2 regions of the Pauljensenia sp. UMB9872 genome follow, and region 1 is predicted to be linked to the other one. Evidence: riboswitches for the same ligand, from Rfam matches in the RefSeq annotation. Region 1 holds a riboswitch; the other holds the start of a gene.
The links. A riboswitch is a leader RNA that binds a small molecule or an ion and turns the genes downstream of it on or off. The one in region 1 is predicted to bind ZMP and ZTP.

Region 2: linked by a shared signal. The riboswitch ahead of glyA (serine hydroxymethyltransferase) and the one ahead of purH (bifunctional phosphoribosylaminoimidazolecarboxamide formyltransferase/IMP cyclohydrolase) in region 1 are both predicted to bind ZMP and ZTP.

What each region holds. Positions count from the first base shown of each region.
Region 1 covers NZ_JASOER010000012.1:46,597-51,380, reverse strand. The annotation lists gene QP109_RS06080 (cell division protein PerM) at 1-1,015, shown strand, start outside; ZMP/ZTP riboswitch at 1,403-1,488, shown strand; gene purH (bifunctional phosphoribosylaminoimidazolecarboxamide formyltransferase/IMP cyclohydrolase) at 1,515-3,353, shown strand; gene QP109_RS06070 (hypothetical protein) at 3,467-3,607, shown strand; gene QP109_RS06065 (hypothetical protein) at 3,614-3,943, shown strand; gene QP109_RS06060 (hypothetical protein) at 4,125-4,784, opposite strand, start outside.
Region 2 covers NZ_JASOER010000005.1:38,600-43,383, reverse strand. The annotation lists gene QP109_RS03075 (malate dehydrogenase) at 137-1,126, shown strand; gene QP109_RS03070 (hypothetical protein) at 1,357-1,554, shown strand; gene purU (formyltetrahydrofolate deformylase) at 1,697-2,563, shown strand; ZMP/ZTP riboswitch at 2,767-2,850, shown strand; gene glyA (serine hydroxymethyltransferase) at 2,891-4,183, shown strand; gene QP109_RS03055 (bifunctional methylenetetrahydrofolate dehydrogenase/methenyltetrahydrofolate cyclohydrolase) at 4,180-4,784, shown strand, end outside.

The DNA of each region.
Region 1 (4,784 bases):
TCTTACTCATACCTCGCAAATCGCGGGGATCCACCGGCTCCTGCTCACGACATCTCCAATCGAGGACGCGCTTGTTGGATGTGGTCAGTTGTTTTTCGCCCCAACAATCTTGGCGTGGACGTTGGCTTGGTTTGCTGGACCCGGATTCTGGGTCGGAGTCGATGCGCTTCATTCGCCCACGTCAGCCCCAACTTTGCCGATCCCAGGTATCCCTGTCTTGGGCGCGATGCCCAACATCACTCCAAGCTATTGGACGATCCTCGTTCCGATTGCGATCGGTCTTGGCATCGGTATCTGGCGCGGAAGGAAGCGTCAGCAAGCATCGCTTCGTGAACAGTTTGTTCTTTCCGCAGTCGCATTTGTCGTGATCGGTGTTGGCTTCTGGATTTGGATGGCCATGTCAACCCTTCAGCTGGGGGCGGCGCGCATGACATTCCTAGGACCGCATGTCGGTCCGACTACTGCGGCTTTGCTCAGCGAAGTTGGTTTGGCGTTCGTATTTGGTTGGGTGATCGTTCACCCGCGCTCGTTGAAGTGGATGCGCGATCAATGGGAGCTTTCGCTTCTTGACGCTGGGCAAACGGCTCCGCCTCCGACCGCGCTTGTTGAAGAATCTCCCTCCGATGTTTCGGCTTTAGACGTTCCCCCTTCGACCGCGCTTGTTGAAGCAGAAGAGACTCCGGAACCCGATGAAATTGATACTGAATCGACCGAGGAAGAACCCGAGGTTTTGCTGAACAAGCGCGCCGATGACACTTCCGAAGAATCCCGGTCGGAACCTGAACTTGTTCCATGGACACCGACTCCCCAAGTTGTTGAGCCGACGGTGAAGTCTCCGGCTCAGCAGGAAGCTGAACAAGCGCGCTCTGAAGATGCGCTTGCAACTGAGCGTCTTGACCTCTCTTCGCTCTCGACCGGTGAACAAGCGCGGTTGAAAGAGGAAGCGGAAACAGAACGTCTGGACTTGAATGACTTCCACTCTGGTGAACAAGCGCGGTTGGAAGAGGACGAATGAACACCGACTCGACTCATTGATCTGTGCACGCTCCGCTTGAGTGCGCGCTCCGCTCGAACAAGCACGGTTAGCTGTTCTGGTATCCGGCGAAGGCTCCAACATACGCGCGCTTGTTCAAGCACGCGAAGTCCCGCGTTCGGCGCCGCGGTGGTTCTGGTGGGTGCAGACAGGGAGTGTTCAGCGATCGACTGGCGAAGGAATGAGGCCTCGCGCACTTTGTTTGCTAGGTTTCTGACTTTGAAACGCGCGAAGACTGGGACGCTGAGCTTTGACGGAACCTTGAACAAGCGCGGCCGGCCTCGTCGATAACTGGCACGCGGAAGGCGAATGTGGGGCGAATCCCTCACTGGACCTGCTTGGAACGCACACGCACTACGGGATACGATCGCCGTAGGTTGCAACTGGCGAGGGTGGATCACCACCGGGGAGCAACCCGAAGTACCCGTGAGGCGTCGCCCGCCTGGGCGCCGGGCATGATCAACCATTACTGGAGGAACCCATGTCCGTTCGCCTGGACAATCTCGAAGCTATTGACGTCCGCCCCATTACCCGCGCTCTTATTTCCGTCTATGACAAGACCGGTCTGATTGAGCTTGCCACCGCACTTGCTGGCGCTGGCGTTGAAATTGTTTCCACTGGTTCGACCGCTGCGAAGATCGCAGAAGCTGGTGTCCCGGTTACCCCCGTTGACGATGTCACCGGTTTCCCCGAGGTCCTCGAAGGTCGTGTGAAGACTCTGCACCCGATGATCCACGCGGGCATTCTTGCTGATCAGCGCAAGGCTGACCACCGCGAGCAGATCGACGAACTCGGTGTGAAGGCATTTGACCTGGTTATTTGCAACCTCTACCCGTTCACTCAGACGGTTGCCGGCGGTGGCAGCTTCGACGAATGCGTCGAGCAGATTGATATCGGTGGCCCGTCCATGGTGCGTGCAGCGGCGAAGAACCATCCGTCGGTTGCAGTCGTGACCTCGCCCGATTCCTACGCTGCGGTTATTGAAGCCGCCCAGGCTGAAGGTTTCACGCTGGAACAGCGTCGCGAACTGGCAGCACGCGCCTTCGCGCATACCGCAACCTACGATCTGGCCATCTCCGGCTGGTTCGCCGATCAGCTCGATCTGGACGATGTCCGCGACGAATTGGACGAGGCCTGCGAAACCCACCTCGACGCTTCCGATGCTGTGTTCCTTGAGTCCCTCGGTTTTGCCATCGACGAGGAAGCCGAAGAAATCGTCGAAGCTGACGACGAAGAAGGCGAAATGCCGGCGGTCGTCGCCGAGGCTTTCGAACGCGTTGACTCCCTGCGTTACGGCGAGAATCCGCATCAGAACGCTGCCGTGTACCGCGAGATTGCCGACGAAGAAGACCTCGACGAAAACGAGCTTCTTCCCGGCATCGCCAATGCTCGCCAGCTGCATGGCAAGGCAATGAGCTACAACAACTACACCGACGGTGACGCTGCCCTGCGCGCTGCCTACGATCACGAGCGCCCCTGCGTAGCCATCATCAAGCACGCGAACCCCTGCGGTATCGCCGTTGCCGACGACGTTGCCGAGGCGCATCGCAAGGCACACGCGTGCGACCCTGTCTCCGCATTCGGTGGCGTGATCGCCGTGAACCGTCCGGTCACCGTTGAACTGGCTAAGCAGATCGTTCCGATCTTCACCGAGGTCGTACTGGCCCCCGGATATGACGAGGGCGCGCTCGAGGTCCTGTCTGCGAAGAAGAACCTGCGTGTCTTGGAAGTTGCGCCGCTGGCAGTCGGCGCCCGAGAGTTCAAGCAGATTTCCGGTGGCCTGCTGGTTCAGGACTGCGATGACGTCGATGCTACCGGGGACGATCCGGCAAACTGGACGCTCGCCGCAGGTGAAGCCGCGGATGCTGCAACCCTGGCTGACCTTGAGTTCGCATGGCGCACGGTTCGCGCCGTCCGCTCCAATGCGATCCTGTTGGTTAAGGACGAGGCTTCGGTCGGCGTCGGCATGGGACAGGTCAACCGCGTTGATTCCTGCAAGCTTGCAGTCGAACGCGCAAACACGCTGGGAGGTCGCTCTACCGGTGACGCGGCCAAGGATGCGGGCACAGACATTCAGTCCGCTGGCGGTGCACGCGCAGAAGATATTCTTGGCGCCGAAACTGAGCAGCGTTCCATCGGCGCGGTTGCCGCATCCGATGCGTTCTTCCCCTTCGCTGATGGCCTGCAGGTCCTGATTGATGCCGGCGTGAAGGCTGTCGTCCAGCCTGGCGGATCCGTCCGCGACGAAGAATCCATCGAAGCTGCGAAGGCTGCTGGTATCACGATGTACATGACGGGCACACGCCACTTCGCACACTGACCTACATCTCGGCGAGGTTGTCGGAAACGGCGACATCGTCCACTGATTATCCCCTGCTGGAACATTCCGGCAGGGGAATCTCATCTGCGTACACTGCCGTGTGCGAAGGAAAGGTGGCAAGGCGCGAAAAATGCCGATGGTCTGACGCCGATGCCGAGCGTTGGCCGTGGCCAACGAAGAATTCGAGTGGCGAAAAAGTGGATCTGCGCGGTGGTATGCGCGGCTATCTGCGTGGCATGGGCGCCAACCTCTGAGGAGCCATGCTGGTCGGCGTTGTGGTGCTCGCCGTTGTTTCCGAGGCTGCACCTCTGTCCTTAACTGGAATCATCATTGTTTTTGGCACGCGACTGGTTGCTTCCAGTTCGCTGACCGTCGGAGGTTTGGTCGCGTTCTACGGCTACATGACTTACCTTGGCGCTCCCATGCGTCGCGTGTTACGCGCGGTTGAAACGTTCGTCAGTGCGCGAGTCTCTGCGCGTAAGACGATGGCGATTTTGGATGCCTCCTATGGAGAATCACCCACCGTTCCTGGTGATTCTTTTGCGCAAACGGTGAACAAGCGCGGTGGGGACGTGGGGTGTGGGTGGTGAACAAGCGCGGTGGCGGTGAGGCCTCCTATTTTTGGGGCGACGGTGAACAAGCGCGGTAAAGTGGCGAGTTTGCAAGGAATACCTAGAGTACGCGAAACACCTAGAGCACACGGAACGCGCGGAACCTAGAGATTTTCGTGACTCATTCTGAGCCTTTGACAACCTGAAATCAGGCTCGAAGCTACAGCCCCGCATCCGGATGCTCGGGGAAAAGTGGCATGACGCCCGGGATATGACTGTGCGCAGTCAGAGGGTTCGTGGGAATCTCGAAAGCGACTTCCAAGAACGGGCGTAGTAGATTCGCCAGGTCGTCAGGCTGGCCGTCGGAGACGAAGATGACGTTTGGGTGCAGCTTCTCGGACTCGACGAGATCCAAGATAACGCGCGCATCACCGCGTTCTGAATCAACCCAATACACGGTCCAATCCGGGCCGAGAGCAGACTGTCCCGAAACGATGAAACGCCGTACTCGGCAACCCGGCGGAAGCGCTGTCACGACATCTTCATCCAAGTCGATCATGATCCGCGGGCCACTGACTGCACGCAGGTTACCTTGCCCTAATTCGCGCGGGTCATTCACGGTCAACGTCGACAGGTCGATACTTGCCGACTGATCATCGTGTCCCGGAGCTCCGGCAAGATGAGCGAGCTGTTCGGCGAGCTTCCACGTAAAAATCTCCGGGCGGACGTCGAGCATATCCGGCACAGACCAGCGGAACTTACACACTGCAAGGAACCATTTTAACGGGTCAACTCCATCGAGGAGGAGCCCCTCGCGCAGGTAAAGAGCGCGTTGCATTACCGCGTCGCGCACTGGATCATCGGCGAGTTTGCGCGCCTT
Region 2 (4,784 bases), on a different contig from region 1:
TATGAAAAGTAGGACTGCTAGCCCTGTTTTCCCACGCCGAAAGCGTTTAGGCTTGGAACGTCAGTATGTGGCGAAACCGCCACCAGGCGACGGCGAACACCGCCGACGCACACAAACTAAGAAGGAGTGCCGAATCATGGCAGAACCTCGCATCGTTACCGTCACCGGCGCCGCCGGCAACATTGGCTACGCCCTGCTTTTCCGTATTGCCTCCGGCCAACTGTTCGGTCCCGATGTCCCCGTCAAGCTCAACCTTCTTGAGATCCCCCAGGGAGTGAAGGCCGCTGAGGGCACCGCAATGGAGCTCGACGACTGTGCATTCCCGACCCTTGCCGGCGTTGAAATCTTCGACGATGCCACCAAGGCATTCGAAGGCGCCAACGTTGCCTACCTCGTTGGCGCAATGCCGCGTCGCCAGGGCATGGAGCGCGCAGACCTGCTGGAGGCCAACGCAGGCATCTTCGGCCCGCAGGGCAAGGCCATCAACGATGGCGCAGCAGACGACATTCGCGTCCTTGTCGTTGGCAACCCGGCCAACACCAATGCCACCATTGCTCAGAACGCTGCTCCGGACGTTCCGGCCTCTCGCTTCACCGCAATGATGCGCCTTGACCACAACCGTGCAGTTGCTCAGCTGGCCCATAAGACCGGCGCCACAGTTGCCGACGTCAAGGATGTTGTCGTGTGGGGCAACCACTCCGCAGATCAGTACCCGGACGTTTCCTACGCGACCGTTGCTGGCAAGAAGGCTGCTGACCTGGTTGACGAAGCATGGCTTTCAGAGACCTACCGTCCGGTTGTCGCAAAGCGTGGCGCTGCCATCATCGAAGCCCGTGGCGCATCCTCGGCAGCATCGGCCGCGAACGCAGCAATCGATCACATGTACTCTTGGATCCACGGCACCCCCGAGGGTGAATGGGTCACTGCAGGCGTCATGTCCGACGGCACCCACTACGATGTCCCGGCAGGTCTCTGCTTCGGCTTCCCGGTCACCTCTGACGGTGGCGAGTGGCAGATCGTCGACGGTCTGGAGATCTCCGAGGCAACTCGCGCAGGTATCGATCACAACATCAAGGCTCTGCAGGAAGAGTACGACGCAGTGAAGGCTCTCGGTTTCATTAAGTGAACTGAGCGTCAACGCGATTCGTTGAAACGCTGATCCTGTCTGATTGACAGGGATGGAAGTGGCCACGGGCTAAGCCCGTGGCCACTTTTATTTTCTCTGACCGTGTGCCCCCCTGATTCGCTACTACGCGTCTATCTACAAGAATGAATGAAACAAGCTTGTGACCAGCGTCAATGCACTCACAGCCCCAAGCTCAGCTGTCGTGGGTGCAATTCGTGAAAAACCCGCAAATGCGCACCGAGTATCGCGCTCAACAATTGCGCATCCCGGTGGGCATCGCCCTTGCGTGCATTTCGCCCGCGGCCTTCGTGAAATGCGAAATATTACTTGCACACCCGAAGAAACGCTCTGAAAAGAACGAGCGTTTTGTTGAGCAAGGAGGCCATCACATGGGTCTGCGCATTGTCGTTGCTGGTGTCGCTTCGTAGTGGCATTGCTCATTCGTTGATTGTTTGTGAAGACGTTGCTCAAGCGATTCTCGACCGTGCCGAGGAGCTGGATTCTCCAGGCTGACGGAAGGCATTGTGGCCGTGGATACTGGGCGATGAGTAAACCCGCTAATCTGTACCCATGAGTGAATCGACCGTAGAAAACACGAAGCTTGTCATCACACTGTCCTGCCCGGATCAGCCGGGTATTGTCCACGCGGTGACGGGTGTGATTGGCAGTGTGAATGGCAATATTATTCAGTCCCAGCAGTTCGGGGATCCGGATTCTGGCCTGTTTTTCATGCGTATTGAGGTTGATTCGCCGGTCGGTCGAGGTCCCGTCGAAGAAGGTCTGGCGAAGGTTGCGAAGACTTTTGATGCGACCTGGCATATTGATGCCCTCGGTCGTCGCCTGCGTACGGTCATCATGGTGTCGCGCGAGGGCCACTGCCTGACTGACTTGCTCTACCGTCAGCGTAGCCAGGGCCTGCCGATCGAGGTTGTCGCGGTCGTGGGTAACCACCCGGATCTTGCTCCCGTTGCCCAGTTCTACGGCGTTCCCTTCCTGAACATTCCGGTGACGAAGGAAACGAAGGCTGACGCTGAGCGCGAGTTGCTCAACCTGATCCGCTCGGAAAAGGTGGAGCTGGTCGTTCTGGCACGCTACATGCAGATTCTGTCTGAGAAAATCTGCGAAGAAATGCGGGGGCGCGTCATCAATATTCACCACTCGTTCCTACCCTCTTTCAAGGGCGCTCGCCCGTACGCGCAGGCGCATGATCGTGGCGTGAAGCTCATCGGTGCCACCGCGCACTACGTGACCGCCGACCTGGACGAGGGCCCGATCATCGAGCAGGACGTCACGCGCGTAACGCACGCCGACTCCACGCCGGACATGGTGGCGCTTGGCCAGGACGTGGAACGTCGCGTTTTGGCTCAGGCAGTCCGCTGGCACGCCGAACGTCGCGTCCTTATGGACGGCACGCGAACCGTGGTGTTCTCCCGCTAGTTTTCGTCTATTCCCCAGGCGGATGCGTGACACAACCACTGCTGAGAAATTGATTCACGAGGCCGAGACCACTTCTCGCTGGTGAGCCTGAGCGCCGGTTTCGGCTTTCGTCCTATCCGCCCCATAGTAGGCGGGGAGTGCCTAGATGGAGGCGGCCTCGTACGTGGGAAGGCAGTGCGCGACCTGGTCGCTTCGCGATAGGGTGGAGCAGTCGTGACTGGCGAACAGGTGGGAAACCACCGGGGAGCGATGAACAGGCACCGTAGCCGCCCGCCTGGGCTAAGGCGCCGACCGAGAAATCGGCAGTTCAAGGAGCAGGAGAACCCAATGGATTCCCTTAATGACATGACTCTTGCCCAGCTGGATCCCGAGATTCAGGCTGTGCTCGACGCTGAACTGGCACGTCAGCGGACGACCCTCGAAATGATTGCGTCGGAGAACTTCGTCCCACGCGCAGTCCTAGAAGCGCAGGGATCCGTGCTGACGAACAAGTACGCGGAAGGCTACCCGGGTCGTCGCTACTACGGTGGCTGTGAAGCCGTTGACGTCGCAGAAAACCTTGCGATTGAGCGTGCAAAACAGGTCTTCAAGGGCGCCGACTTCGTCAACGTTCAGCCACACGCCGGCGCACAGGCAAACGCCGCAGCCCTGATGGCGATGGCAAACGTGGGCGACACGATTCTTGGCCTGTCCCTCGCTCACGGCGGTCACCTGACCCACGGCATGAAGATCAACTTCTCCGGCAAGAACTACAACGCGGTGGCCTACGAGGTCGACCGTGAGACCATGCGTATTGAGGCTGAGCAGGTGCGCGAAGCTGCTCTGCGTGAGCGCCCCAAGGTCATCATCGCCGGCTGGTCCGCCTACCCGCGTCATCTGGACTTCGCGGCATTCCGCGAGATCGCTGACGAGGTCGGCGCAGCACTCTGGGTTGATATGGCACACTTCGCCGGCCTTGTCGCAGCAGACCTGCACCCCAGTCCACTCCCGCACGCTGACATTGTCACCACTACCGTCCACAAGACGATCGGTGGCCCCCGTTCGGGCATGATTCTGTCATCACGTGGCGAGCAGTGGGGCAAGAAGATTAACTCCGCAGTCTTCCCCGGCCAGCAGGGCGGTCCGCTCATGCACGCGATCGCCGCAAAGGCAATCGCCATGAAGGTCGCGCAGACCGAAGAATTCAAGGATCGCCAGCGTCGCACCCTCGAAGGTGCTCAGCTACTGGCTGATCGTCTCAATGCTGACGATGCGAAAGCGGCCGGCATCAAGCTGGTCACCGGTGGTACCGACGTTCACTTAGTCCTCGTTGACCTCGTCGAATCGAAGCTGGACGGCCGCGACGCAGAAGATCTTCTGCACGAGGTCGGCATTACCGTCAACCGCAACGCAGTTCCCTTCGATCCGCGTCCCCCGATGCGCACCTCCGGTCTGCGTATCGGCACGCCGGCTCTAGCAACCCGTGGCTTCGACGCCAAGGACTTCGCTGAGGTCGCCGACATCATCGGTACCACGCTGGTTCAGGGGGCATCTGGCGCATCGGTTGACGTTGACGGCCTGCGCGCGCGCGTGAAGGCTCTGACCGACGCTCGTCCGCTCTACGTTGGACTTGGCGAATGAGGACCGGCTGGGAAGGACCCGCTCAGGTCCTCGACGGTGCGGGTACAGCTGCCACAATCAAGGCAGAACTTGCCCAGCGTGTGAAGAATCTCCGTGCTCGTGGCGTTGTGCCCGGCCTTGGCACGATCCTCGTCGGGGAAGATCCCGGTTCGGTGTCCTACGTTGCGGGTAAACATCGCGACTGCGCTGAAGTGGGTATCGAATCCATCCGCGTTGACCTGCCGGAGTCGGCTTCGCAGGCTGAAATTGAAGCGGCGATTGACCAGTTGAATGCTGACCCGGCATGCACGGGCTACATCGTTCAGTTGCCACTGCCGAAGGGTATCGACCAGAACGCGATCCTAGAACGCATCGATCCTGCCAAGGACGCAGATGGCCTGCACCCGATGAACCTTGGTCGCTTGGTTCTTCGTGGCTCTGGGCCGATCGATACTCCGCTTCCATGCACGCCTCGCGCCGTCATCGAACTGATGGAACGACACGGCATTGACCTTCGTGGCAAGGATGTGTGCGTTGTTGGTCGCGGTGTCACTGTTGGCCGTTCAATTGGTTTGCTACTGATCCGCAAGGAAATCAATGCAACCGTCACCGTCTGCCACAC